3 regions of the Comamonas fluminis genome follow, and region 1 is predicted to be linked to each of the others. Evidence: riboswitches for the same ligand, from Rfam matches in the RefSeq annotation. Region 1 holds a riboswitch; each other region holds the start of a gene.
What was found. Region 1 has a riboswitch for glycine ahead of JDW18_RS05325 (D-amino acid dehydrogenase). Riboswitches for the same ligand answer to the same signal wherever they lie in the genome.

Region 1 (9,774 bases):
CTCTATCAGCGGTCTGTAATCCTGCTGCGGGCCATCACACCAAACAGCAGGCCAGCGATCGCAGCAATGGCGGACGCACTCAGAATGCCCAGCTTGGCTGCGCCCAGCAGATTGGCGTCTTCAAAGGCAAGCCCACCCACGAAAATTGCCATGGTGAAGCCGATACCGGCGAGCAGGCCCACCAGCAGCACGCCATGCCAGTTCAACCCTGCAGGCAGGCTGCACAGGCGAGACTTCACGGCCAGCAAGGTGGCCAGGAAAATACCCAGAGGCTTGCCCAGCACCAGCGCAATCATCACGGCCCACATGGCTGTTTGCGGCGCGGAGGATTGCAGATCTGTGCCGCTGAACTGAACACCTGCATTGGCCAGCGCAAACACGGGCATCACACCAAACGATACCCAGGGGTGCAGCAGCATGGGCAGGCGCAGCGCAGGCGCAAGCAGGTCGCGCTGGGCAGACTGCACGGCACGCAGCTGTTGGTGCACCTGCTGTGCATCGGGCTCCGGTTGTGCCAGTTGGGTCTGAGCGCTTTGCAGCGCCTGCTGCGCCGTGGCCATTGCGGGGCGGCTGGATGGTCGCATCAGCACAGGCGTCATCAGGCCCAGCACAACGCCTGCCAGCGTGGGATGCGCACCGGTCTTGAGCAGGCCAAACCACAGCACCGCACCCGGCAGCACATACAGCAGCGCGGAGGCAATGCCCATGCGGTTGAACAGCAGCACCAGCAGCACGCCTGCACCAGCAATCACAAAGCCCATGGCTTGCAGGCCGCCGGAGTAGAAGAAGGCAATGATGAGCACGGCCACGATGTCATCAATGATGGCCAGCGCCAGTAAAAAGATGCGCAGTGAGGCCGGAATATTGCGGCCCAGCAGTGCCAGCACACCCACGGCAAATGCAATGTCTGTCGCCGTGGGAATGGCCCAGCCGTTGAGCAGTGTCCTGTCGCCGCCAATCAGCGCTACATAAAGCAGTGCGGGCACCACCACGCCGCCAATGGCAGCGATCAGTGGCAGGCTGGCCTGGCGAAAACTGGCCAGAGCGCCATCATGCAATTCACGGCGAATTTCCATGCCCACGACCAGAAAAAACACGGTCATCAGCACATCGTTGACGATGAAGTGCAAGTCGGTGCTGAAGCTCCACGGCCCCAGTGTCATGGCGACCGGCGCATGCCAGGCAGTGAAATAACTGGCCGCCCAGGGAGAGTTGGCCCAGATCAGTGCTGCAGCGGCGGCCAGCATGAGCACCATGCCGGCAAACGATTCGATATGCAGCAGGTGCGCGATCTTTTCCTGCACACGTTCGGTGGCGGCTTGCAGGGCGGGAATGTGAGGCTGATTTTGAGGGGCGTGAGCGGGTGCAGAGGGCGCAGGGGCCTGCACAGTGTTTTGTGGGTCCATGTGTCGAGTGGTGATGCAGTCGCTGGCAAGCTGTGCCTGATCTGTGCGCGAGAAAAGACTCGCATGCAGCACAAAATGCGGAGCACGACTGGCGCGCTGGCGGCCCGACCTGCGCATGAACATTCACCTGCCATCGCCACCTTGCGTGACGGGCACCCGGTTCTAATTTTACTGAATTCATCTTTAACAGTGATGAACGTTGGTTATTTCTGTCAATACAGCACTCATCGTGAATGACTGGGATTTGCTTCGCAGTCCGCGTCAGCGTGGCTGATGCAGCCGCACCGCACGAATTGCGTGCGCGGCGGCTGGGTGGCGCCGCTATGCTGCGTGAATTCAAGAATGAAGGCTGCGCATGTCGGGTGTTGGAACGGAATATCTCTGGGTGTTTGTGGTGCTGTTTGCGGCGGCTGCGCAGACCGTGCGCAACACGGCGCAGCGCTCGCTGACGGCGCAGGTGGGCACCTTGCCTGCCACGCTGGTGCGTTTTCTGTACGGCCTGCCTTTTGCCGCCATCTATCTGCTGGCGCTGTATGCCCTTGGTGATGGGCGCCAGAGCCTGCCACAGTTTTCGTGGGCCTATCTGGGCTGGATTGCACTGGGTGCTTTTTTTCAGGTAGCAGCTACGGCGGCTTTGCTGGTGGCGATGAAGGAGCGCAATTTCGCCGTGGCGGTCACTCTGTCCAAGACCGAGGTGCTGCAGGTTGCTCTTTTTGCATCTATTTTTCTGCATGAGCTGCCTACGCCGCTGGCGCTGCTGGCCATGGTACTGGCCACGGTGGGCGTGCTGATGCTTTCACTGCCGCCGCGCGGGCAGATCTTCACGCTGTCGGCCTGGGCCAGCAAGTCATCCATTTACGGTTTGATCTGCGGCGCCTGCTTTGCGCTGGCCACCATCGGCTTTCGCGGTGGTGCGGTAGAGCTTGGCAGGCTGGGCGTGACTTCGCCCTGGCTGTCGGGAGCCTGGGGCGTGCTGATTGCGCAGACCATGCAATCCATTGGCATGGGGGCGTGGATTGCCAGGACGAATGAACAAGGGCTGCGCCCCATCTTCAGAGCCTGGCGCATTTCGCTGGTGGCGGGCAGCATGGGGGCTGCCGCGTCGCTGGCATGGTTCACGGCCTATGCCATGCAGGGCGCGGCGCCGGTGCGCACGCTGGGCATGGTGGAGGTAGTTTTCAGCTACATCGTCTCGCGCCGCGTCTTTAGCGAAAAGCTCTCCTTGCCCGAAAAGCTGGGTATGGCGCTGATGATGGCCGGGCTGGTGCTGATCTGTCTGCAGCTCTGATTTTGAGAGCTGCTTGCGCACAACTTCATTCGTATTCGGTTGGGTTTATCTATGAATGCCAATGAATACATACGCAAACAGCTTCTGAATCAGTAGCGCTCTGACCTGCTTCAGATGGCCGTCGCGGCCAGCGGTGAGAGCCGTGTCTGAGCGCTGGCGCTGCCCAGCGTCTGCATGACGATGCTGCCCACCATGTCCGCGGTGACGGCAGACAAGGTCCAGCCCAGGTGACCGTGGCCGGTGTTGTAGAAGACGCAGGGCTTGCTGCCCCGGCCCACGCGTGGCATCAGGTTGGGCATCATGGGGCGCAGACCGGCCCATGGCACGACGCTGCGGGTATCAATGCCGGGAAAGCATTGCTGCACCCAGTCGATCAGCGGGCGAATGCGGTCCGAGCGAATGTCCCTGTTGTAGCCATTGAACTCTGCCGTGCCCGCCACGCGGAAACGGTCGTCGCCCAGGCGGCTGGTGACCAGCTTGGTTTCATCATCGAGCAGGCTGACGATGGGGGCTGCCGCGCGGCTGGCCGCATCGCGCAGATTGACGGTGATGGAGTAGCCCTTGACCGGGTAGATGTTGACGCTGTCACCCAACTGGCTGGCCAGTGCACGGCTGGCGGTGCCTGCGCAGATGACCATGGCGTCAAAGTCGGTGGTTTCGGTTTCTGCGCCCTGGCGCACGGTCACGCTGGCCCGCTTGCCGTTGCTGTCCACGGCCACGATTTCTTGTTCGTACAGGCATTTCACGCCCATGCGTTCGCAGGCGGCGGCCAGGCCGCTGGTGAACTTGTGAATGTCGCCGGTAGAGTCGCTCTCGGTGAAATATCCGCCGTAGAACTGGCCCGACAGCGTGGGCTCAATCGCATGCATTTCATCGGGTGTGACGGCGCGGCGCTCCAGGCCGCCCTGTGCCAGCAACTGCGAGACTTTACCCGCGTGCTCAAAGCCTGCACGGTCGCGGTAGATGTGCAGGATGCCTTGCTTTTTCAGGTCGAAATCAATGCCTTCACGTTCAGCCCAGGTGAACAGGTGCTCGCGTGCTGCAATGGCCAGGCGTGCGGTTTCGACGGTGTTTTTCTCGTACTGAGGAATGGCCGCCAGAAACTGTGCGAACCACGAAATCTTGTGCCAGCTGGGTTTGGGATTGACCAGCAACGGCGCGTCGCTTTTGAGCATCCATTTCAGCCCCTTGAGGATGGTGGACCAGTGCGTCCAGACCTCGGCGTTTGATGCGGAAAGCTGGCCACCGTTTGCGAACGAAGTCTCCATGGCCGCGTAGCGCTGCTTTTCAAACAGGGTGACGGCAAAACCGCGGCGAGCCAGAGCGTAGGCGGTGGTGACGCCCGTGATGCCACCACCGATGACGGCGATTGTTTTCATGTTTCAGATTCCAGAAGCGTCAGAGGGTGGAAGCCCCTGCGCAACCATTGCACAGCGGGCGCCCCCTCTGTTCTGGACCTGAGAGATTCACGAGCCGCCTGAGGCGAGGATCGCTTGCTCCTTCGGTATGCCCGGCGGACGATGACATCCGGGCATTCTTCAGAGTGTGTGAAACAGTGATGCCGATCCTTTTGCCTGAGAGTTTCCGGGGCGGTTGCTCCTTCGGCGCTGCATACTTTGGCAAGCTGCAGTCTCTCTCGATATCACCGGGCTGAAAGCCTGTAGGCGAATGTAGGAAGAATGCCCGTGGCTGGCTATGCGGGTTTCCTAGACTTACAGATTCGGTTTCTGGCTTGCCAGCCAGCTCTTGCTGGCACAGGCAAAATCGGCAGCGTGAGTGATCTTCCCGTCAGCCCTGAAACCAAGCCCCGGCGCATTGCCCATCTGGATATGGATGCGTTTTATGCCTCGGTGGAACTGCTGCGCTATCCGCAGCTCAAGGGCTTGCCGGTGGTCATTGGCGGTGGGCGGCGCAGCTTTGATGATGAGTTGCTGGCACGCCATGCGGGGCTGCCGCTGTCAGAGATTCCGGTGGCCGATTTCCCGCTGCTGCGCGACTACACAGGGCGCGGTGTGATCACCACGGCCACCTACCCGGCGCGGCAGTTTGGCGTGGGCTCGGCCATGGGGCTGATGAAAGCGGCCAAGCTGTGCCCGCAGGCGATTTTGCTGCCGGTGGACTTTACCCAATACCGGCGTTTTTCACGCGCTTTCAAGGAAATCATTGTCTCCATCGCGCCGCTGATGGAGAGCCGGGGTGTCGATGAGGTCTATATCGACTTTACCGACGTGCCCGGTGGCCAGCGTGAAGGCGGGCGCGTGCTGGCGCGGCTGATTCAGAAGACGATTTTTGAGGCCACAGGGCTGACCTGCTCGGTAGGTGTGGCGCCCAACAAGCTGCTGGCCAAGATGGCCAGCGAGTTCAACAAGCCCAATGGCATCTCCATCGTGCAGCCAGAAGATCTACAAAGCCAGATCTGGCCGCTGGCCTGCCGCAAGGTCAACGGCATTGGGCCCAAGGCCGATGCCAAGCTCAAAAATCTGGGCATTGAAACCATTGGCGATCTGGCGGCGCAAAGCCTGCCGCAGCTGCTGCACTGGTTTGGCAAAAGCTACGGTCACTGGCTGCATGAGTCGGCCTGGGGGCGTGATGAGCGGCCAGTGGTCACAGAGAGCGAACCCGTTTCCATGAGCCGCGAAACCACGTTCGAGCGTGACTTGCACGCCGTGCGTGACAAGGCCGAGCTGGGGGCGATCTTCACCGATCTGTGCGAGCGCGTGGCCGATGATTTGCAGCACAAGGGCTATGTGGGCCGCACGGTGGGCATCAAGCTGCGCTATGACGATTTCAAGATTGCCACGCGTGACCAGACCTTGCAGCTGCCGGTTCAGGATGCGGCGGCAATCCGTCAGGCGGCAGGGCAGTGCCTCAAGCGCGTACCGCTGGGAAAGCGTATCCGTCTGCTGGGCGTCAAGGTCTCGGGCCTGATCCGGGCGGCGGACTGGCAGGCCTCAGCGGATGACCCTGTTGCGCGCGAGGCACTGCTCAGGCCTGCAAGTTTGACCTCTGTCAAGAACAGCGATCCTTACACCGCTTCCCTGTTCTGAGTGCCTGCGCAGGGGCATGCAGGCTGTGAGATGATTCAAATGTGAGATTGTGTATCTTGGTTTCCAGTCGCTACTGAGCCGCCAGTTTGCTGTCTCTAACAATGAATAAACAGGCTCATTGGAGGACTGAGGGCATGCGCCTGAATCTGCCGGTCACACAACAGAATTACGATTTCCCGGGCGACGAACTGCTGGTTTCCAGCACCAACACCAAAGGCGAAATCACACATTGCAACCCAGCGTTTGTGCGCGTCAGCGGGTATGTGTATGAGGAGCTGATTGGTCAGCCGCACAACCTGATTCGCCACCCCGATATGCCCGCCGCGGCCTTCAAGGATATGTGGCGCACCATTGCCCACGGCTATCCGTGGACGGCGCTGGTCAAGAACCGCCGCAAGAATGGCGACCATTACTGGGTGCGTGCCAATGTCACGCCCATCATGGAAGGCGGCAAGCCCAGCGGCTATCTGTCGGTGCGCACCAAGCCCTCGACCCGCGAAGTGGCAGAGGCCGAGGCGCTGTACGCACGCATGCGCAATGAAGAAAAGCAGGGAAAGGCGAGCTTTCGCCTGCGCGCTGGCGAGGTGCGCCGCCTGGGCTTGATGGGCCTGTGGGAAAGCCGCAAGGATGTCGGGCTGGTGGCGCGCATGGCCTGGCTGCTGGCGGTGGTGGCCGTGATTGCCATGCTGCCCGATATGCTGGGCTGGCAAGGGGCACTGGCCTGGGGCTCGCGCGCTGCGGCTCTGGTGCTGGGCGGCGGCTTTGTGCTGTGGCGCTTTTACCGCCGCTGCGTGGCGGGGCTGGAGGAGGCCAGCCGCTTTGCGGCGGATGTGGCCAGCTGCAATCTCAGCACCGAATGCAACCAGAACTACGATGGTGGCATGGGCGCACTGATGCTGCGCCTGCAGCAGATTCAGATCAATCTGCGGGCTGTGGTGGGTGATGTGCGCACGGAAGTGCGCGGCTTTGCAGAAACGGCGCACGATATTGCCCAGAGCAGCTTTGAGCTGGCGGGCCGCACCGAATCTCAGGCGGCCAGCCTGCAGCAGACAGCGGCATCGATGGAAGAAATTTCCGGCACCGTGTCGCAGACAGCGGACACCGCGCAGTTCATGGCCGGTGCCAGTGATGAAAGCCGCACAGTGGCCAGCCGCAGCGGCGCAGCCATCAGCGAGGTGGGCGTGGCCATGGAGCATATCCGTACCTCCTCCACCCGCATGAGCGAGATCATTGGCGTGATTGAAAGCATTGCCTTCCAGACCAATCTGCTGGCGCTGAACGCGGCGGTGGAAGCTGCTCGTGCAGGCGAGCAAGGCCGTGGCTTTGCCGTGGTGGCCGGTGAGGTGCGGGCGCTGGCCCAGCGCAGCGCCGAGGCGGCCAAGGAAATCAGCACGCTCATCAACCGCACGGTGGATGGCATCAACGATGGCAACTCGCGCATGCGTGCAGCGGGCCAGACCATTGACGGCATGGTGGATGCGGTGGACAAGGTCAGCGCTCTGGTGCACCAGATCAGCATTGCCACACGTGAGCAGTCGATTGGCATCTCTCAGGTCAACGAAGCGGTGGCGCAGCTGGATTCCGTCACGCAGCAGAACGCCGCGCTGGTGGAGCAGTCCACCAGTTCGGCAGACTCGCTGCGTTTGAGCGCCAGAACGCTGGAACGCTCGGTGGATGTGTTTCATCTTTGATAGCATCAAGCGTCTGAAATAACCAAGGGCAGCTGGCACAGACAGCTGCCTTTTTTGTCTCTGCCACATTGGCGGCTTGAGGATTGCGGAATGAGTGTTGTGCTGTCTCTGGTGTCGATTGCAGTGCTGGCCCTGTGTCTGCTGGTCTGGCTGCTGTCGCGTCTGCGTGACAAGTCAGGGGATCAGGCGGCTCCTGCGCTTGCAAAGCCGCCTGCGCAAGCGGCTGCCGCAAGTCCGAAAGAGCTATCAAGTCAGGAGCTGCCTGCACAGGCAGAGCAAGCGCCAGAGGACAAAAAGGATGTGAGCTTTCGCATTCAGGGTGAGCGCGGCATGGGCGGGCCGGTGTTTGGCGATGTGATGTGTGCCGATGGCGTCTATCTGCCCCATGTCTGGGAGTCAGACATCCACACCTCGTTTGATGGCCGCTGGCTGCGCACCGGTTTTTATGACAGCGAGACAGCGCACCTGGTGGACCGCAAATCCAGACGCAGCTGGCTGATTCGGGCTGACGAGGCCGAAGCGCTGGACGCTGTGCACTGGCGCATGCCGCGCTGGAGTGGCGAGACCCTCAACGAAAGCGGCATTGCCGATGACGCCCATGTCGTCATGGCTGATGCCAGCTTTGAAGCCTGGCTGGCCGAAAACCTGAGCGCTGCGGCCGAGCCGCTGGTGCAGATTCGTGACATCTGGCTACCCAAGGAATGGGTGCCAGAGCAGGCCGCTGAGCAGCCGCCCAAGCTGGCTGCGCCACCGCTGCTCAAGGCTGAGCCGGGCAAGCTGGCCATTCCCGCGCCTGAGCTGACGCTGGAGCGCCACTGGCCGCCTGCGCTGCGCCATCTGCGCTCACCCCTCGCTCCGCTGGAGCAGCCCAACTGGCGCTTGCAGATGGCCGGCAAGCCCACGCCCTGGATGCTGGATGGCGACCATGCCATGGTCTGGCGTGCAGATGGGCAGGCGCTGGCGCTGTATGCCTATCCGGCAGACGATGCGCAGGAATATCGGGAAAGGCGACTGGTCGTCTGGACTGCAGAGCACGGCTGGCAGCAATGGGACGCCTATCAGCCCTATGACCGCAAGTCATGGAGTGTGTATGGCTACTGGCCTGAGGACGGTGATGAGCGTGCGCAGCCTACGCTGAGCTGGATGGGGGAGCAGGTTTTGCAGCGCGTGGCGCTGGACACGCCAGCGACCGAGCGCCTGCATGACGGTACCAGCATCAGAATCATCGTCAGCAGCATTGAAGGCTGCGCAGAGCATGAACGCAATGGCCGGGTGAAGCTCAAGCCGATTCCGGCGGTCAGCTTTTGCTGGCTGCGCGACCCGGCTCAGCCCGAAGTCTGGCGTGCGTTGAGCGAACCCGTGCAGGGCAAGCCTTTGATCTGGACATTGAGCAAGGACGCCAAGGATGAGCAGGGCGAAACCTCGGCCTGGAATCTGCAGTGGGGTGACAAGCACATCAGCGGCAGCTGGGCGCTGGAGCATGTGATCGTGCGCGGTCGCTGGGCGGTGCTGATGCCGTTCGGGCGTGCGCCTGTGCGCGGTGGTGCGGGGCAGTTGCAGGTCTGGAATGGCGAGCGTCTGCAGACCGTGGATTTGCCCTGGCCGGTGGAGCGTATCCGGCCTGTGCCGGGCAAGAATGAAGGCATGGCGCTGCGCGTGGAGCTGATCGCGCTGGTGGCCAGCCTGGACGACAAGGACTGGGACCCCAGCACCGGCAGCTGGCGCTGGCCCATGCATTCAGTATCTTCCAGCCACCTGTCGCGGCCTGACTGGAGGCCTGTGTACATGCTCCGTGAGATCGCGCCCGATGCCCAGGGCCACTGGCGGCTGCTGCCGCGCTGGCGCGAAGTGAGCCAGATTCAGCATCCCTGTGCCGATGGCGACTACGTCTGGCGCGACGCAGCACGCGGCGATGCGCTGTGGTGGTGGGGTGGGCAGAACCAGCGCGTGGACAGCTACTGGAGCGGGAATGAATGCCGCATTGAAGGCGTGACCATGACGCGCAGTGGCCTGGCGCTATGCGGCACCGGCCCCTGCGCCTGCCCGCATCCCGCAGGCGAGGGCTGGGCCGTGCTGGAGTTTGTCGATCACCATTACGCCCGCCCCAATGAGTGGAAGCTGCACTGGCTCAACCCCGTGGAAAAAGAGCTGCGCACGCTGGTGCTGGGCGGCAATATGCCCTTGATTACCGCCTGGGACAACCAGGGCCTGCATTGGGTGGATACCCAGCCGGATGAGGACGATGCAGCTGGAGCGGCAGCCCAGCTGGTCACGCTGTCTATGTGGAACAAGGCCGAAATGGAGCCGCTGCGCCAAGGCGCAAACGGGTTGTGGCTGCGCAA
Region 2 (9,774 bases), 1.4 Mb from region 1:
AGCCCCGGAAGCCGCCACAGCTCCCGCCGCGCAGTAAGCCCAGGCAAGCCCTATGACTTCCACAACTTCTGCCACCGCAGGGGCTGCTGACCCCGGCAAGGCCAGTCCAGCACCTGCGGCACCCGCCATGCCGGTGCCGCCGCCCCCACTCAAGGGCATGCAGCTGGCGCTGGGCACGCTGGCCCTGTCGCTGGCCACGTTTATGAACGTGCTGGACTCCTCCATCGCCAATGTGGCCATTCCAGCCATCTCGGGCGATGTAGGCGTCAGCCCCAGCCAGGGCACCTGGGTCATCACCAGCTTTGGCGTGGCCAACGCCATCTCTGTGCCGCTCACGGGCTGGCTCACCCAGCGCTTTGGCGCCGTGCGCCTGTTCACCATGAGCGTGCTGCTGTTTGTGCTGACCTCCTGGCTGTGCGGCTTTGCCTCATCGCTGGAAACGCTGGTGCTGTTCCGCGTGCTGCAAGGCGCCGTGGCCGGCCCCATGATTCCGCTGTCGCAGACCCTGCTGCTGGCCAGCTACCCGCCCTCCAAGGCCGGGGTGGCGCTATCGCTATGGGGCGTCACCACCCTGGTCGCCCCCGTGGTCGGGCCGCTGCTGGGCGGCTGGATTACTGACAATATCTCCTGGCCCTGGATCTTCTACATCAACGTGCCCGTGGGCCTGCTCTCGGCCCTCATGACCTGGAGCATCTACCGCAAGCGCGAAACACCCACGCGCAAGCTGCCGATTGACACCGTAGGCCTGTCCCTGCTGGTGCTCTGGGTGGCCGCCCTGCAGCTGATGCTGGACAAAGGCAAAGAGCTGGACTGGTTTGCCTCCACTGAAATCATCGCCTTCGCCGTGATTGCCGTGGTGGCGTTCGCCGTCTTCGTCGTCTGGGAGCTGACCGACGCCCACCCCGTGGTCGATCTGCGCCTGTTCAAGCGGCGCAACTTTGCGGCAGGCTCGATTTCGCTGTCGATTGCCTACGGCCTGTTCTTTGGTAACGTGGTGCTGCTGCCACTGTGGCTGCAGCAGTGGATGGGCTACACCTCCACCACCGCCGGGCTGGCGCTGGCCCCCGTCGGGCTGCTGGCCATCGTGCTCACCCCGGTAGTCGGCCGCAAGGTCAGCGTCTGGGACCCGCGCAAGATGGCCACCATCGCCTTCATGGTGTTCGCGCTGGTGCTGTGGATGCGCTCGCGCTTCACGGTAGAGACAGACTTTGGCCACATCCTGATTCCCACGCTGATTCAGGGCGGCGCCATGGCCTTCTTCTTCATTCCGCTCACCACCATCACACTCAGCGGCCTGACGCCAGACCGCATTCCCGCCGCTGCAGGCCTGTCCAACTTTGTGCGGATTACCGCAGGTGCCATGGGCACCTCGATCGCCACCACCCTCTGGGAAAACCGCGCCGCCATGCACCACGCGCACCTGACGGAGCTACTGGTACAAGGACAGGGCACGTTTGCCGTCACCGTGAAAAACCTGCAGGCCGCAGGCATGAGCGCCGAGCAAGCCTATGCCCAGATCAACCGTTTGATCGACCAGCAAGCCTTTACGCGGGCCGCAGACGACATCTTTCTGGCCTCGTCCATGCTGTTCCTGACCCTGATCGTGCTGATCTGGTTCACCAAACGCCCTGCCGCCCATCTGGGTGGAGCCGATGCTGCAGCGGGAGCGCATTGACGGGCAACCGCTGACTTTGCATAAAAATAGCTGCTAGCGCTTATCTATCAGGCGCTGGCAGCTATTTTTTTGATAGTTATTGGTTTGCGTCGGTGGGGCTTGTGAGTGGCTCGGGTCGACCCAGAGAGGTGTTTGATGTCCAGCCTTGTGTACCTGAATTGCCTTCAGTCTTTTAATTGTGCGCCAAACATTTGGTTTCCTAAAAAACCTCGATCAAGAAGCCCAAGCTGAACAGCGATCTCTTGCCGGAGGCACTCTGCATCCTTATTTTCGCCATCCTTAGGGAAAGAGAAGAATGAAGGGGCCAGATTTGAAGGCTCAAATAAAGCGAGCAACAATGCCTCTCCCCCTGTTTTAGTGATTAGTTCTACACGGTTGACGGATGTCTTTCCTGGCAGGATGTATGACTGAACCGAGCCGAATAGCTCTAAAGGATAGACGCGCTGCTTTGGCTTAAAGAAGACTGAGACTCTCGAAATGATGACTTGACCCTTGGCTGCATCTAGTGTGACTCGGCGCCGATTTGCGACTACTTTATCCCAGAGCAATAGCGAGCCAAATCCCGCAAAAACTGCCGCCATTACAAGTCCTTTGGAATCAAAAAATCCTAGCAATAGGCCAAATATAGCCATACCCAAAGAAAAATAGACAGTTAGAAAAGAGCATTGATTCTTTACAGCAATTGGATTTAACAAGGCCATATCGATGGACAAAATTAAGCCTCTCACTAAATTTATACGACTTCATTTATTTTATAAAGGAAGAAATAGCAAATACAATCATAATTAAATACAAATTCAAAAAAGATATAGCAAGAGCAACCGATCCTTTTGTTTTTCTCTTAAAGCATCGTCTCAACCCAAAAATAAAAGATTCCGAAGAGTCAAAATTTTTACTCATAGAGAAAAATATTGGAACAGAGATAATTGAAGAAAAAATAAAATAACAAATTAAATAGAACTCTGTGTCATCTGACATGTCGGTAGCTCTCCTCTAAACACTCCCTGCGACAGGCATAAACACTATGACATATTGGGCTAGGTATGTCTGCTTCTGGCCGATAGCAGCCCAAAACTGCCCACACCCCAAGCAAAAACCTATCAGCAGCCTCACCGCTCTTGAATGAACCGAATCAGCGTCCCGTCAATATCAATCAACGCCCCAACTGTGCCGCCCCAGGGCTCTTTTTTCGGGCGATGCAATCTGGGCCATCCTTGGGCTGCTTCAGGTATGCCTGCCTCTATCGCCAGCTGGAAGAATGACGCCACATCCTCAAGCCTGAAGCAGCAGCTGAACCAGCTGGTGGCGGGGTCGACATTCGGGTGGCTAAAGAACTCAAGCACCAGCCCTTCCCTTTTGAGAATCATCCAGTCTCGGTCTTTCCAGGTTTCTTCGAAACCCAGCTTGCGATAAAAGCTGGACGTGGCATCAAAGTCGCGGGCGGGCAGGTTGGGAGTTGAAAAGTCAGCCATGGCGCTTTCTGTTGAATAGATCGACGGATGTTATTGCCCAGGCGCTCCAAGATGGTCAAGAGGGTCCGGGCATCGGCTTCGGCAGCTATGTGTAGCCAGCCACACCGCAGGTGACTGCTTGGCTTACTGACTCTTATCGAGCCGCCGCAAAAACACCTGCAGTTCCTTGACGACCTGGGCATCCCCCTTGGCCTCTGCACACGCCAGCCCCTGCTGCCATGCCTGCCGTGCGGCCTGCGTGTCGCCCAGCGCCAGCTCTACCTTGCCCAGTTGCTTCCAGGCGACGGAGTACGCGGCATCCAGCGCCGTGGCCTGCTGCAGATGCTCGCGGGCCAGGGCCATCTGCTCTTCATCCGCATAGGCCTTGCCCAGCGTGTAGCGCAGCAGCGCGCCATCTTTGCCCTGCGCCAGCAGCTTTTCCAGATTTCCAACCATGGGGTTCATCGCGCGTCCTCTCCTTGCGCTGCAGTGTCGCAAGTCTGCAAAGCCGCAACTCTGATACGGCCTCTTTCAATATTCAGCTTGCATCCCGGTCTCTGGGCCCAAACTGCTCAGCAGACTCCCGTCAAGGCTCCATCTTGTTCAAGAAACCTTTTACAACGCCCATCGCCAGCTACGAGCACTCGCCCCAGTATGTGCAGGGGCGGTTTCGCAATATCCACCCGCGCCCGGCCAATAGCCCGCAGCCTGATGCGAAAACCCTGTGGAACTTTTTCTTCAACAAGCCTGCCGACAGCGACCCCGCCAGCACCTTGCCGGTGCTGGCATTGACCCCAGCCCAGTTGGTTGCCGCGCCAGAGCGCAGTCTCTATCGCATCGGTCATTCCACCTTGCTGATGAAGCTGCGCGGTGGCTGGTGGATTACCGACCCTGTGTTTGCTGAACGGGCGTCGCCACTATCATTTGCCGGCCCCAGGCGCTTTCATGCGCCGCCGATTGCACTGGCTGACTTGCCGCCGCTGCGCGGAGTGCTGCTGTCACACGACCATTACGACCATCTGGACCATGCCGCGATCAAGGCACTTGCTCCCAAGGTGGAAACCTTTCTCTGCCCGCTGGGTGTGGGCGACCGGCTGGTGAGCTGGGGCGTCAAGACCGAAAAAATCATTCAGCATGACTGGTGGCAGGCCAGTGAGGTCGATGGCCTGCGCTTTACCGCCACGCCCGCCCAGCATTTCTCGGGCCGCAGCCTGAGTGACGGAAACCGCACGCTGTGGTCATCCTGGGTGATTGAGGATTTGCAGAGCAGCCAGCCGCTGCGCGTGTTTTTCAGCGGCGATGGTGGTTACTTTGACGGCTTTACAGAAATTGGCCGCCGCTTCGGGCCGTTTGATCTGACGCTGATGGAAACCGGCGCCTACGACGCGCACTGGCCCTATGTCCATATGCATCCGGCCCAGACCATTCAGGCCCACAAGGATCTTGGCGGGCGCTGGCTGCTGCCCATCCATAACGGCACCTTCAACCTGGCCATGCATGCCTGGTGGGACCCGTTTGAGCAAATTGTTGGGTTAGCCAAAGAAAGCAACGTCGCCATCGCGACCCCCATGATGGGCGAGCGGCTGGACCTGCAGACGCCCCACACAGGATCACCCTGGTGGCGCTCCTGCGTCAACCAATCCTTACCAGCAATGCAGCGGGCCTGACCGACAATGAACGCATGAAGACTTTCTGCGCCCCAAGACATCTCAGCCTTGCCACCCTCGCTGCATCGGCCCTGCTACTCAGCGCCTGTACCACCACACCGCCACCGCCCCAAAAGCCCTGGGCCGAATGCACGCCAGCCAGCCAGATCGATAAACCTGCCGTGGTGCGAACCTACCCACATGCCAAGCTCGATCCTCAGTGGTACCCCGAAGGCGCAAAGTTCACGGTGGTCTATCAGTTTGAAGTGACGCCCGAGGGGAAAATGGGCCGCAAGAACTACAAGCCCGCAGATGCCGACCCGCGCATCATCGCCGCCATTGAGCGCTCGTTCACCCGCTGGCGCTTTAAGCCAGCCATCAGCAATGGCCAGCCTGTCACCACCTGTTTTGAACAGCCTTACGAGCTGATTTTTGAAGATCTGAGCCCCAAGCCAGCGCCGCAAGCACCCGAAAAGAGCTCCTGATTTCGCGCTGAAGCACTATCGGAAACCCGAAATCCGGGTCATTTCAGCGTGAGAAACAGAAGCCTCCCGCTAGAATGGCGCCCGTCAGGAGAGAGTGCCCGCAGCTTCAAGCTGTCCGGTGCCGCCGAAGGCGCAGACAGCCCATCAACGCTGTCAAAACGCTCAGGCAAAAGGACTGACAAGCGCTGACAGGATGAAGTCCTGCAGCGTTCCTTGCTGGAGAGAGATGCCGGACATCGTGACGACATCCACCGAAGGAGCAAACTGCCCGACTTCACTGCGGCGGTGAATCTCTCAGGTAAAGCGGACAGCAAGGCAAGCAAGCCACGCATGAATGCCATGCGCGGCCCCCCTATTTGGTATGAATACCGGAGCGCTTGCCTGTGACTGCTGTCGACAACAACTCTGCCCTGCTGACCACCCCGCTGTTTGCCCTGCACCAGAAGCTGGGTGCCCGCATGGTGCCGTTTGCCGGTTACTCCATGCCCGTACAGTACCCGCAAGGGCTGATGGCCGAGCATCTGCACACCCGCAAGGCTGCAGGCCTGTTCGACGTTTCCCACATGGGTCAGCTGCTGCTGCGCGGGCCTGACGCCGCCGCCGCGCTGGAAAGCCTGATGCCCGTCGATGTGATCGATCTGGGTCTGCACAAGCAGCGCTACGGTCTGCTGCTCAATGAAGAAGGCGGCATTCTGGACGATCTGATGTTCGTCAACCGTGGGGAAGACCTGTTTCTCATCGTCAATGGCGCCTGCAAGGCAGCCGATATCGCCCATATTCAAAAGCATATTGGCACGCGCTGCGAAGTGGTTCCCTTGCCTGATCGCGCCCTGCTTGCGCTGCAAGGTCCACAGGCGGCTTCCGTACTCTCGCGCTTGATCTCAGAAGTCACCTCGCTGGTTTTCATGACCGGCAATCACTTCGACTGGCAAGGCCATGCGCTCTACATCACGCGCAGCGGCTATACCGGCGAAGACGGTTTTGAAATCTCTGTGCCCAACGCCGCCGCTCAAGCACTGGCCGAAGCCCTGCTGGCCCAGCCCGAGGTTGCACCCATTGGTCTGGGCGCGCGCAACTCACTGCGTCTGGAAGCCGGTCTTTGCCTGTATGGCAATGACATCGACACCAGCACCACGCCCGTGGAAGCAGGCCTGAACTGGGCCATGCAAAAAGTGCGCCGCACCGGCGGTGCACGCGAAGGCGGCTTTCCCGGCGCCGACAAGGTGCTGGCCCAGTTGCAAAACCCGCAGCAGCTTGCACACAAGCGCGTGGCCCTGATTGCGCAGGAGCGCATTCCCGTGCGCGAACCGGCGGTGCTGCAAAACCAGGACGGCCAGCAGATTGGCCACATCACCAGCGGCCTGCTCAGCCCCTCGCTGAACCAGCCCATTGCGCTGGCCTATGTGCAGCCCGGCTACGCCGCGCTGGACACCCAGATTTTCGCCATCGTGCGCGGCAAGCCTGTGCCCATGAAAGTGGCGGCCACGCCTTTTGTGCCCACCAACTACTACCGCGGCTAAGCCTGCCCCCGTCAATCAGACAGGCCAGTTTGCCCGGCGACTTGTCAAACAGGGGCCAGAACGCCGCTACAGTGCGCACTGGACCTTTCTCAAACAACTCACTGATTCCCCCGAATCCACCATCTGGAGCCCTCCATGAGCATCAAGTTTTCCAAAGAACACGAATGGATCAACGTCGCTGACACCAATGCCGCCATCGTCGGCATCACCGTCCATGCGCAAGACGCGCTGGGCGATGTGGTTTTTGTCGATCTGCCCGCCGTGGGCACCACCTTCAAGGCTGGCGATGTGGCTGGCGTGGTCGAGTCCGTCAAGGCCGCTGCCGACGTTTACATGCCTGTGACTGGCGAGATCGTCGAAGTCAACGAAAACCTGCGCAACGATCCTGCTCTGGCCAACAGCGACCCGCTGAACACCGGCTGGTTCTTCAAGGTCAAGATGAGCGATGTGAGCGAGCTTGACGCTCTGATGGAAGAGACCGCTTACAACGATTTCGCCAAGGACAACTAAGCATCTTCAACGGCCCTCGCATTGCGAAGGCCGTTGCTTTATGCACCCTGAGCTTTGTCATGACTGCCCATTTGTACTTTGATGATCCTGAAGAAGGCCTGGCGCGCAGCACCAGCCACCCGGCGTTTGTGCGCGTGGCCCCGCAGGACTTCTATTACGACTGCGGCGATGATTTCAGTCCCTTTGGCAGCGATGACGGCAGCGACACCCTGGCCGCGCTCGAAGAGTGGTGGCAGGAACAGCCCGAAGGCAAGGCGCCCAAGGTCATGCGGTTTCTGCGCCAGCAACTCAGTGACTGGGATTTGCCCGTGCCCGAGGACATGCTGACCCGTGACGACGCTGCCAAAGCCAAATGGTTGGCCCGGGACGAGATGAATCAGCGCTATCTGCAGTCGGTCTGCCGCGCCCGCGTGGCAGCCGCCTTCGGGCAGCTCAAGATTGCCGGAGAGCTGGACGCCGATGTGCTGCAGCAAGCCCAGCTCGCCCTGTCCTGCCAGCAATGGCTCAACACCGTCGCCCGCAGCCAGCACCCTGACTGGGAATACGCCGATCAGGAAAGCGAGCGCCTCGCCCTCATGAAAGCCGCGCTGGAATCTGCCAGCGCACTTTGAACTACCGCCATGCCTGCGCCACAGGCCATGGTTTTGCCCGCATGCCGCCGCGCTGGTGGCATGTAAACAGTCAGTCACAGTATTTGAGAATAGGTCCCTCCCATGCTGATGTCACCGCCCGTTGCTTCGCTGCAGTCTCTTGAAAACGCCAGCGAGTTCATCCCCCGCCACATTGGCCCCGACAGCGCCGACGAAGCCACCATGCTCGCCGCCATTGGCCTGCCATCGCGCCAAGCGCTGATCGACAGCGTGGTGCCTGCCGCCATCGCACGCCCCGCGCCCATGGATTTGCCCGCACCGGTGACGGAAGCGGCTGCGCTGGCTGAGCTCAAAGCCATTGCCAGCAAGAACCAGGTTTTGAAGAGCTTTATCGGCCAGGGCTACTACGGCACACACACGCCGGGCGTCATCCTGCGCAACATCTTGGAAAACCCCGCCTGGTACACCGCTTACACGCCTTACCAGGCCGAGATCTCGCAAGGCCGCATGGAGGCGCTGGTCAACTTCCAGACCATGGTCTGCGACCTGACCGGCATGCCGATTGCCAACGCCTCCATGCTGGACGAAGCCACGGCTGCCGCCGAGGCCATGACCCTGGCCAAGCGCTCGGTCAAGTCCAAGAGCAACCGCATTGTGCTGGCGGGCGATGTGCACCCACAGACCATCGAAGTCATCCAGACCCGCGCTGCGCCTATCGGCATTGAAGTGACCGTGGCCAACAGCAAAGAGGAATGGGAAGCGGCGCTCGCAGGCGACTTCTTCGCCGCCGTGATCCAGTACCCCGCATCCAGCGGCTGGATTGTGGACTGGAAGGCCGACGTGGACGCCATCCACGCCAAGCAAGCCGCCGCCATTGTGGCGACCGATTTGCTGGCCCTGGCCCTGCTGACACCGCCCGGCGAATGGGGCGCTGACATTGTGGTGGGCAACACCCAGCGTTTTGGCATGCCCATGGGCGCCGGCGGCCCGCACGCCGCCTTTATGGCTTGCCGTGACGAGTACAAGCGTTCGCTGCCCGGCCGCCTGGTCGGCGTCAGCGTCGATGTGCATGGCAAGCCCGCTTACCGCCTGGCCCTGCAAACACGCGAGCAGCATATCCGCCGCGAAAAGGCCACGTCCAACATCTGCACCGCGCAGGTGTTGCCTGCCGTGATTGCCAGCATGTACGCCGTCTACCACGGCCCGCAAGGCATTACCCGCATCGCCCAGCGCGTGGCACGCTTTACGGCTATTTTGAGCCGCGGCTTGGCGCAACTGGGCTTTACTGCCAAGCACCACGACACGGCCTTTGATACGCTGAGCCTGCACACCCAAGGCGCTACCGATTCGATAGTGGCCCGCGCAGTCGCCAAGGGCGCCAACCTGCGAAAAGCCTGGGGCGAATACGTCTGCATCAGCCTAGACGAAACCACCACCCGCGCCGATGTGGAACTGGTCTGGAGCATCTTCGCCAAGGATGGCCAAGCCCTACCCACGATTGAAGCCATGGACGAAGGCGCAACCTCGCTGATCCCTGCCAATCTGCAACGTAAATCGGCGTTTTTGACCCACCCGGTCTTCAACACCCACCATTCCGAAACCGCCATGCTGCGCTACATCCGCAGCCTCTCGGACAAGGATTTGGCGCTGGACCGCAGCATGATCCCGCTGGGCTCTTGCACCATGAAGCTCAACGCCACCAGCGAGATGATTCCCATCACCTGGCCAGAGTTTGCCAACATGCACCCGTTTGCGCCGGCCAACCAGCTGCAAGGCTATGCCGAGCTGGACCAGCAACTGCGCGGCTGGCTGTGCCAGGCCACGGGTTACGCGGGCATCAGCCTGCAGCCCAACGCCGGTAGCCAGGGCGAATACGCGGGTCTGCTGGCCATCAAGG
Region 3 (9,774 bases), 1.9 Mb from region 1:
CTGCCGCCAGCTCATGGGCTGCCGCCGATGAGCCGCCGAAATACACGGGCGGGTACGGCTTTTGCAGCGGCGGGAACAACAGCTTGGCACCCTTGACCTGCAGGTGCTCTCCCTCAAAATCCAGCGATTCACCACGGTGGCTGCGCTCCAGAATTTCGCGCCAGATCTGGATGAACTCTGCCGACTGCTCGTAGCGCGTGGCGTGGTCGAGGAACACGCCATCGCCCTCCAGCTCGGCCTGATCGCCACCTGTGACCAGATTGATCAGCAGACGGCCACCGGAGAGGCGGTCAAAGCTGGCCGCCATGCGCGCTGCCAGACTGGGCTGGTGCAGGCCGGGGCGCACGGCCACCAAAAACTTCAGCCGCTGGGTCACAGGCAGCAGGCTGGAGGCCACCACCCAGGGGTCTTCGCAAGAGCGGCCTGTAGGAATCAGCACCCCTTCATAGCCCAGACTGTCAGCAGCAATAGCGACCTGTTTGACATAGTCATAACTGAGCTGGCGTGCCCCTTCGCTGGTGCCCAGATAGCGGGCGTCACCGTGGGTGGGAATGAACCAGAAAACTTTCATGAAAATCTCCTTGTCTGATCTGAATCAGCGGCCCGCCACCAGGTCCACGGGCGCGGCGTGCAGCAGGTTGAGCTTCTTGGGGATGAGCTTCAGCTCGAAGAAGGTGTCGGCAATCTTTTGCTGCTCGGCCAGAATGCTGGCGTCCACCACCTTCGTGCCGTATTCAGCGCGGCTCAGGTACAGCTCGGTCACGGCGGGGTCCAGCCCCAGAATCTGCGACAGCTCGGTCGCCGCAGCGCCCTTGTTCTTGCTGGCCCAGGTGTCGATGGCGGCAATTTCTTCAATGGCAATGCGCAGCACATCGGCGTTGCGGCTGGCAAAGTCACGCGAGGTGAAGTAGTAGGTGCGGTTGTTGACCACGCCCTTGGCATCGACCAGCAGGCGGGCGTCCAGCGACTTCTGGGCAGCGGCCAGGAAGGGGTCCCAGATCACCCAGGCATCGACCGAGCCTTTTTCAAACGCCGCACGCGCATCGGCGGGAGCGAGAAAGACGGACTGCACATCGCCGTATTTCAGGCCATGCTTTTCCAACAGCTTGACCAGAAAGTAATGGACGTTGGAGCCTTTGTTATAGGCAATGCGTTTGCCCTTGAGGTCGGCCACGCTGCGAATGGCCGAACCCTTGGGCACGATCACCGCCTCAAGCCCTGGCCGCGCCACGGTGGCACCAGCATAGACCAGCGGCGCACCAGCGGCCTGGGCAAAAATGGGCGGCGCTTCGCCCACATCGCCAAAGTCGATGGAGCCGACGTTCAGCGCCTCCAGCTGCACCGGCCCGGCGTTGAATTCCACCCAGCGCACGGAAACGCCCAGTGGCGTCAGCCGCTTTTCCAGCGTGCCGCGATTTTTGAGAATGGACAGCCAGCCTTTTTGATGGCCCACCCGCAGCACGCGCTGGCCGGTGCCCGTACCCGTACCGCTGCCGGTCTGTGCCAGCAGATTGCCCGAGGCCAGCGCCAGGGCCGAGGCCGCTGTGCCTGCCAGCCACTGACGGCGTGTGGCGCTTGGCAATGACGATGACGATGGCGACGAAATAAGGGCAGAAGTGTGGTTTCGTTCGGTCATGAGAATCAATCCTTGGAGTTCTCAGTCCCCACGCACAGACCACCTTCTGGGCCTTATTTCAGGCGCAACTCGGCCTTCACAGTGCGGGGACTGCTATCAAAAACAGAGACATAGGAATATGGGCACCGCCCCATCAAGGGACAGCAAGCAAGGGCCGCCCCGCAGCGAGGCTGTCGTCCCCCTCGGGGGAAGCCGCGTAGCGGCTCAGGGGGGCGTTAGTTCAAACGCTACATCGCACGTCAGAGAACGCGATGCTTTCAAAATCATTGACAGCAGCCCACTGCGCGCTGCGGCGCAGATCGGTGGCCAGCAGTTGAGCGGCGTCATCCACGCGCTCGGCAATTTCGGGCGACAGGCCATAGCCGCCTTCGGGCAGCAGGGGAACGCCCTGGTCGGTGGCATAGATGCCGGGCAGGATATGGCGCGCGCCCAGCGACTGCAGCACGGGCCGCAGCGCATAGTCCAGCGCCAGCATGTGGTGGGGGCTACCGCCCGTGGCCAGGGGCAGAACCAGCTTGCCCTTGAGCGCGGTCTGCGGCAGCACATCAAGAAAAACTTTCAGCAAACCGGCGTAGGCCGCCTTGTACACCGGGGTGGCCACCACCACGGCATCCGCTTTGGCAACGCGATCGGTGATGGCGCGAATTTCAGGGTGGTCAAACCTGGCATGCAGCAAGGCCGCAGGGTCCAGCTGGTTGAGCTGCAGCACGGGCTCGGTGCTCAGGCCCTGCGCCTGCAGGCGGGTGGCCACAGCACTGAGCAAGGCGCTGGAGCGCGAGGGCTGCGAGGGACTACCGGCAATCAGCAAAATCGACATGGCTTGGCTTTATCTTTGGGGGTGTTTCAGGAGCGTGTTTCCAAGCTCTGCGCTGCCAGCCCGGGGTGGCTGCGGCTCAGACCAGAGCTTGCCGCTGGCAAGCAAGGCCTCGGCCTCATCCCAGGCAGCCTCCCACGCCAGCAGTGGCTGGCGGGCATTCATCGCTCCTGCGCTGATAAAGAACTGCCCCAGACGGCTCCAGAAATTGCTCATGACCCGCTCCTGTTTTTGCTGTGATCTGGTGTGCGGCGGGCCAGCCCGCCGCGCCTTGCTTATTTTTTGGTGTAGATCTGGTCGAAGCTGCCACCGTCGGCAAAGTGAGCCTTGTCCGCAGCCGTCCAGCCGCCAAAGGCCTTGTCGATGGTGAACAGTTCCAGCTTGGGGAACTGCTTGGCGAATTCAGCCGCCACCTTGGCATCTGTGGGGCGGTAGAAGTTCTGACCGGCAATGCGCTGGCCTTCTTCGCTGTACAGATACTTCAGATAGGCCTCAGCCACGGTGCGTGTGCCTTTTTTATCGACCACCTTGTCCACAATCGCTACCGATGGCTCAGCCAGAATGGACAGCGAAGGCACGACGATCTGGAACTTCTCGGCGCCAAACTCCTTGAGCGCCAGATAGGCTTCGTTTTCCCAGGCCAGCAGCACATCGCCTTGGTTGCGCTGCACAAAAGTCACGGTGGAGCCGCGTGCACCGGTATCCAGCACAGGCACGTTCTTGTAGAGCTTGGAGATGAAGTCCTTGGCACCGGCATCACCGCCGTACTTGCGCTTGGCAAATTCCCAGGCCGCCAGATAGTTCCAGCGTGCGCCGCCGGAAGTCTTGGGGTTGGGTGTGATCACCTGGGTGCCGGGCTTGATCAGGTCATCCCAGTCCTTGATGGCCTTGGGGTTGCCCTTGCGCACCAGAAACACGATGGTCGAGTTGTACGGAGCGCTGTTGTGCGGCAGGCGCTTTTGCCAGTCGGGCTTGACGCTGCCGTTCTTGACCAGCGCATCAATATCGCCAGCCAGCGCCAGCGTGGCCACATCGGCCTCGATGCCGTCAATGATGGAGCGCGCCTGCTTGCCCGAGCCGCCATGCGACTGCTTGATGGTCACATCCTGGTTCTGCGTGGCCTTCCAGTGCTTGGCAAAAGCCTGGTTGTAGTTCACGTACAGCTCACGGGTGGGGTCATAAGAGACGTTGAGCAACTGCACGCCTGTTTGCGCAAATGCAGGCAATGTGGGCAGAGCGGAGAGGGTCAAGCCAGCGATCAGACCGGCGGCCAGAGGAAACTTGATAAAGTTGCGACGATTTTTCATTGGACTGTGTTCTTGGAGTGAATGGTCAACGGGCTTCTCCCCCGTTGCTGTGCATTCTTGAACCACAGACTTAAAACTCAAACTACTAAGATTTCAGTTTGTTATTACCCAAACATCTGAGACAACCAGAGGACTCGACAAATGGCACGTACCGTTCATTGCATCAAGCTGGATCAAGACGCTGAAGGCCTGGACTTCCCCCCCGCACCCGGTGAACTGGGCAAGCGCATTTATGAAAGCGTGAGCAAGCAAGCCTGGGCCGACTGGCTCAAGCACCAGACCATGCTGATCAATGAAAACCGCCTGAACTTGGCCGACGCCCGCGCCCGCCAGTACCTGGCCCGCCAGATGGAAAACCATTTCTTCGGCGGTGGAGCCGACGCGGCACAAGGCTATGTGCCTCCCAGCGAGCAATGAAATAAAGCACAGGCCCCCAGTGCTGAATAAGCGCTGCGCCTGAAATCCCAAAGCCCCGGGCTTAGTTCATTCTGAGCCCGGGGCTTTTTTGTGGCTTCGCAACAAGCCATTCCAATCATGAAATGCGGCTCTACCCTATACAGATAAAGCGTAGAAAGCTATCAATTTTGCTATTCAAGCATTGACAGCCTCCGTCAGCACCTGAGCCGGTTACGGCTCTCGGGTCCAGACCACCTCAAGGTCTCCATCCACAAAGCCAAGGCCCACCGCCTCACCGGACTGCAGCCACCGGCCAGACGGGCTGGCCAGGTAGTCCAGCACCAGCGCTTTCGCCTTTTCCAGACAAACCTCCCAGTCGCTGCCGGAGAACTCTTCGGGAATGTCAATGCCTCGCGGGTCTGGCGACCAGATTTCATCGCACGGCCAGTCCGGATCGTCTGCAGAAAAGGCCCTGGCACCAATCAGCTCTATGCCGAACTTGACGCCTGGCACCAGCGCCGGCTCGTACAGATTGAAAGAGAAAGCGGCAATGTCAGCGCTTGTTTGCGACGCGGCAGCGTCCAGCCAGCGGCGAAACTGAAGTGAAAAATCCATAGCAGCCCCGGGAAAAACGATGCTGGGAATCTTAAAACCTGTTTAGCACAGGTCATTCCATGCGGTACAAACTGTCCATGCCCACACCCTGCGCTGGCACGCTGTCGGGGCAAGCAGGCATTGGCAGGCCCTGCCCCCATCCAGCGGCCAGGGCCTGCACATCACTCACTGGGTCGGACGACTTGGCCCGCTCATTGCGGATGCGGCAGGTTTCAGCATCGGTGGCGAGCAGCGCGCGGGCGAAGACTCGGCCTTGCTCCGACAGCCTTGCGGTTTTGGGGCCGCGAATCCTCGTGAACGCCTGAAAGACTTCATCCAAGCCGCCACTTGCACCCTCCAGGCACCGCGCCAGATGCCAGGCATCTTCCAGCGCCTGGCAAGCACCTTGGCCCGACGTTGGCAACGGCGCATGGGCAGCATCCCCCACCAGCAGCACATTCGCCCGGCTCCATGTCTGCAGCGGCTCCAGATCATGCACCGCAATCAGCCGCATGGCATTTGCTGGCGTGGCCCGAATGATGCGCGCCACCGGCTCGGGCCAGCGTGCGAAAACATCCTCAACCTCCTGGCGCATATCCGGGCGCAAACCAGCCTCAGCCAAGGGTCTTGCCTGCGCTGCGGCCCAATACACCAGGTCGGGGCGAATTGGCACGCAGCCAAAGCGCTCGCCCACGCCCCAGAAGTCCTGAATCGCCATATCGCCCACCAGCGCCTGCGGTGCTTGCGTCATCTGTGCCACGCCGATCCAGTTCACAAAGCCCTGATAAACAGGCCGGTTGTCACCCGCAACAAATTGGCGCGCCACCGAATCCATGCGGCCGTCGGCGCCAATAAGTAGATCCGGGCGGATGCTGGCGCCATTCTCGAAATGGGCGACAGCCTTGCCATGGACATCGAGCTCAATGCCCACCGCCCGGTGCCCAAACTCCACGGGTATCCCGGCCCGGTCTGCGTGGTCCAGCAACACCTGCTGCAAATCCCGGCGCAGCACCGTGTAGCTGGGGTAGCCCATCGTGCTGTTCAGCAAGGCAATATCGAGGCCGCCCAGTGCATTGCCCGCAGCATCCTGGCGGCGCGTGCTCAATGGCTGGCCCGCAATGGCCTCCACGTCTTGCAGCAGCCCCAGCTCTTTCAGCACAAAGCTGGCATTGGGCCACAGCGTCACGCCCGCCCCCATGGTGGCTGGCCCCGCCCGGCGCTCATAAACCCGAGGGTTGTAGCCCTGCTGGCGCAAAGCCAGTGCCACGCTCAGGCCTGCAATGCCACCGCCCAATATTCCGATTTCCACGTTGAATCTCTCCTGTCCATACGATGCCCGGCGCCACTTCCATCGATTGCACCGGGCAAAAGCGGCATCTTAAATTTCGCCACTAGAGAGCACTAGCGGTCAAAATCAGGACGTTTTCATACCTCAAACGGGATAATCCATGCGTGATGCACTCGATCTGAATACCGTCCGTGTCTATGTGGCCGTGGTGGATGAGCAGAGCTTTGCGGGTGCATCGCGTCTTTTGGCTATGCCTTCGTCCAATGTCAGCCGCCACGTTGCCGCGCTGGAGCGCAGACTGGGCACACGTCTGCTGGAGCGCAGCACCCGCCACCTGCGCATGACGGAAGCGGGCCGGCTGCTCTACGAACGCGCCAAACCTTTGCTCGACACCTTGCTCGGCACGGAGGAAGAGCTGGGCGCGGTGCAGCGCGAGCTGCGCGGCCCTTTGAAGATGTGCATGCCGGGCGAGGCGCCCAGGCTGCTGGCGCCCATCCTTGCCGAGTTCTGCAGTCTCCACCCCGGGATTGAGCTTGAATGCGACACCCGCATGACCGGTCTGGAAGTGCTGCGAGAAGACGTGGATCTGTCCATCGTCTTCCACCGGGGCCCTCAGGAGGACAGCACTTTCATTACCCGCGAACTGGCCACCCTGCCCAGCATCGTGGTGGCCGTTCCCTCCTTGCTGGCTAAGACTGGTATGCCACGCCATGTGCGCGAGCTGAAATCGCTGCCCTGCATCACCACCCTCAGTGCGCTCAAGGGCCAACCTTGGCAGTTTCAGAACGCTGCGGGCGACATCGTCAAGGTGCCGGTGCGCAGCCGCTACCGCGTCAACAGCGGAGAGCTGGCCGTGGCAGGCGCACGGCAAGGCATAGGCTTTGCGATTGTGGCGGCCAACCCCTGCCAGGAAGACCTTGCTGCGGGCCGATTGCAGGAGGTGCCACTGGACTTGTGCCCCGCCCCCCTGAAATTGCTGGGGGCATATAGCCACCGCCACTCGGTGACTGCGCGTGTGCGGGCACTGCTGGAGTTGATACAGCTGCGGCTGGCGGGATTGGCAAGCTCTCCCGACAAGCAGGCGAAGGCCTGAAAAGAAACCGCCTCCACCGTTGCCACGAAACGAACCAGCCCGACAGCCACACCACATCAACGGTGACCGCTATCAAAACAGATGTTTTCTGCTCCAGCCCTTGGCCAGTTGCATGACTCAGGCCGCTTCAGGCCACGGACTAACCCGAATACCTGTCTGAAACTGGCTAAAATCGCGCTCATCCTGCGGGAGAGCGGAACCCGGCAACGGTTCCCGCCGAAGGCGCAAACTCCCATAATCGCTCAGGCAATAAGTACCGCAGGTGGGCCAGGCAATGGCCCGGATATCGCCAACTGGAGAGCAGTCCGCAATCACAAGTTTGCAGGACTCACCGAAGGGGCAAGCACGCCAGACGCCTTGGCGCACGTGCGCAACTCTCAGGTACAAAGGACAGCGGGAGAGGCAAACCAGACATTCCCGCCGATGTGAGTGGCGGGTCTATTTTCAAAAGCCTCCAAGCGCCGTCATGCTGCCTTCCGTCTCTTTGCTGGATTCGTTCCAGACCTCCAATTTCACCGTCATGCTGGTCATCTATCTGGTGGCCATCACGGCAGAAGCCATGTCTGGCGCGCTGGCGGCTGGCCGTCGCAATATGGACATTTTTGGCGTGGTGGTCATCGCCTTTGTCACCGCCCTGGGCGGCGGCACCATTCGCGACATGGTGCTGGGCCACTACCCGATTGGCTGGACGCAACACCCCGAATATGTGTATCTGGTCATCAGCTTTGGCCTGCTGACCACGGTGATTGCGCGCCATATGGTCAAGCTCAAGCAGGTGTTTTTGCTGCTGGACGCCATGGGCCTGATTGCTTTCTCGCTGATCGGCTGCAACACCGCGCTGGAGCTGGGCTACCCGACCATCGTCGTCATCATGGCGGGCATGATTACCGGCATCAGCGGCGGCATCCTGCGCGATGTGCTGTGCAACCAGGTGCCCGTGGTCTTCCGTCGCGAGCTATATGCCAGCGTCTCGCTCACCGTCTGCCTGATGTTCCTGGGCCTGCGCTATCTGGATGTAAGCTCGAACATCAGCACCGCGATCTGCTTTGCGGGCGGTCTGGCCTTCCGTCTGGCGGCGATTCGCTTTAAATGGCGGCTGCCGGTCTTCTCTTATCAACAACGTTGGGAGTAGACGGCTCCCCCCCTGTGGCGCTGCGCGCCTTCCCCCTGAGGGGGACGGCACCTTCGCCGCGAGCCGGCTCTTGCTCGGTGCCACTGACTTTGGAGTGCGCCAGTTTTTGTGCCACGCCCTCTTTGATGTCGTTTTTTCATGTCTGAAGCTCTTGATCGCCTGCTTGAAGGTATGACCCCGAACGCCCAGCAGTGGCGCGTGCTGGAGACCGACTTTGCTTGCGGCCTGGGCTTTTTGCAGACCTGGGCTGCATGGCAGGCCCGTGCTCAGCGCCCTCGCATGCTGCATTTTGTGGCTTTGCTGGGTCATGCCCCCACTCACGCTGAACTGCAGCAAGCCCTGCCCACCAGTGGCCCACTGCAGCCACTGGGCGAACAATTGGCTGCGCAATGGTGGGGGCTGCTGCCCGGCATTCACCGCCTGTCGTTTGAGCAGGGCCAGGTGCTGCTGACGCTGTATGTGGGTGATACGCAAAACCTGCTGCGCAGGCAGCCACCACTGGCGGCAGATGGCATCCACATGCGCAATGCCGATGACGCCTGCTGGAGCCCCGATGCCCTCAAAAACCTGGCCCGCCACTGCCGCCGGGGCACGCTGCTGACGGCGCCCACGGCAAGCATGGCGCCCGCATTGCGCAAGCTGGGCTTTGAGCTGCAAGGCGATGCAATCCACGCACAACAGCCGCAGGCGCTGCAAGCCCGCTACAACCCCGCCTGGGAGCCGCGCCACCGCGCGGATGGCCTGCCCGCCCCGGTCAATCAGCCCGGCCACTGTCTGGTGCTGGGCGCAGGTCTGGCCGGTGCGGCAGCGGCCGCCAGTCTGGCCCGGCGCGGCTGGCAGGTGACCGTGCTGGACAAGGCGGCCCAGCCCGCAGCCGGTGCGTCCGGCCTGCCTGCGGGTCTGTTTTGCCCCCATGTTTCGCCCGACGACAGTGTTTTATCGCGCCTGTCCAGAAGCGGCGTGCGCACCACGCTACAAACTTTGCAGCACCTCAGCAGCCATGCCAAGCTGCCGACAGCTCAGGACTGGGCGCATATTGGCGTGCTGGAGCATGACCTGAACGAGCCCGCCCATCTGCCCCCGCAATGGCTGGATGTAGGCAATGCAGAGCACAGCATGGGACTGCAATGGAGCAGCCCCGCCAACCCCGAGCATCTGAGCGCCGCCCATCTGCCACCGGATAGCCACGCCATCTGGCACACACAGGCAGGCTGGGTCAGGCCTGCGCAACTGGTGCACGCCCTGCTGCAGTCACCCGGCATTCACTGGCAAGGCAATGCCCATGTGGCAAAGCTGCAGCGCGACTCCATCAGTGGCCAATGGCAGGTGCTGAACGAGCAAGGCCAGGTTCTGGCCCAGGCCTCCATGCTGGTGCTGGCGCTGGGGCCGGACAGCAAGGCCCTGCTGCAAGCCAGCGGCCTGCCCGCAGGCGAGTGGGAACTGCAGGCCATTCGCGGCCAGGTCAGCATGGCCGAGCATGATGCCGGGACGCAGGCCGCCATGCCGCCCTTCCC

Region 2: it holds a riboswitch for glycine, as region 1 does, so the genes downstream of both, gcvT (glycine cleavage system aminomethyltransferase GcvT) here and JDW18_RS05325 (D-amino acid dehydrogenase) in region 1, are expected to answer to the same signal.
Region 3: it holds a riboswitch for glycine, as region 1 does, so the genes downstream of both, JDW18_RS14090 (trimeric intracellular cation channel family protein) here and JDW18_RS05325 (D-amino acid dehydrogenase) in region 1, are expected to answer to the same signal.

The regions. Positions count from the first base shown of each region.
Region 1 is NZ_CP066783.1:1,087,602-1,097,375, forward strand. It holds gene nhaA (Na+/H+ antiporter NhaA) at 6-1,406, opposite strand; gene JDW18_RS05320 (DMT family transporter) at 1,762-2,694, shown strand; gene JDW18_RS05325 (D-amino acid dehydrogenase) at 2,805-4,073, opposite strand; glycine riboswitch at 4,131-4,246, opposite strand; glycine riboswitch at 4,247-4,343, opposite strand; gene dinB (DNA polymerase IV) at 4,524-5,741, shown strand; gene JDW18_RS05335 (methyl-accepting chemotaxis protein) at 5,876-7,432, shown strand; gene JDW18_RS05340 (hypothetical protein) at 7,523-9,774, shown strand, end outside.
Region 2 is NZ_CP066783.1:2,500,608-2,510,381, forward strand. It holds gene JDW18_RS11795 (HlyD/EmrA/EmrK family protein) at 1-37, shown strand, start outside; gene JDW18_RS11800 (DHA2 family efflux MFS transporter permease subunit) at 53-1,675, shown strand; gene JDW18_RS11805 (hypothetical protein) at 1,840-2,388, opposite strand; gene JDW18_RS11810 (bleomycin resistance protein) at 2,785-3,147, opposite strand; gene JDW18_RS11815 (hypothetical protein) at 3,271-3,591, opposite strand; gene JDW18_RS11820 (MBL fold metallo-hydrolase) at 3,726-4,793, shown strand; gene JDW18_RS11825 (energy transducer TonB) at 4,808-5,257, shown strand; glycine riboswitch at 5,333-5,445, shown strand; glycine riboswitch at 5,464-5,578, shown strand; gene gcvT (glycine cleavage system aminomethyltransferase GcvT) at 5,641-6,777, shown strand; gene gcvH (glycine cleavage system protein GcvH) at 6,913-7,287, shown strand; gene JDW18_RS11840 (MolR family transcriptional regulator) at 7,347-7,898, shown strand; gene gcvP (aminomethyl-transferring glycine dehydrogenase) at 8,001-9,774, shown strand, end outside.
Region 3 is NZ_CP066783.1:3,007,412-3,017,185, forward strand. It holds gene ssuD (FMNH2-dependent alkanesulfonate monooxygenase) at 1-571, opposite strand, end outside; gene JDW18_RS14050 (sulfonate ABC transporter substrate-binding protein) at 596-1,636, opposite strand; gene ssuE (NADPH-dependent FMN reductase) at 1,857-2,453, opposite strand; gene JDW18_RS22625 (hypothetical protein) at 2,463-2,666, opposite strand; gene JDW18_RS14065 (sulfate ABC transporter substrate-binding protein) at 2,726-3,757, opposite strand; gene JDW18_RS14070 (oxidative damage protection protein) at 3,899-4,174, shown strand; gene JDW18_RS14075 (hypothetical protein) at 4,385-4,768, opposite strand; gene JDW18_RS14080 (FAD-dependent monooxygenase) at 4,821-6,056, opposite strand; gene JDW18_RS14085 (LysR family transcriptional regulator) at 6,196-7,128, shown strand; glycine riboswitch at 7,305-7,397, shown strand; glycine riboswitch at 7,412-7,532, shown strand; gene JDW18_RS14090 (trimeric intracellular cation channel family protein) at 7,595-8,260, shown strand; gene mnmC1 (FAD-dependent 5-carboxymethylaminomethyl-2-thiouridine(34) oxidoreductase MnmC1) at 8,399-9,774, shown strand, end outside.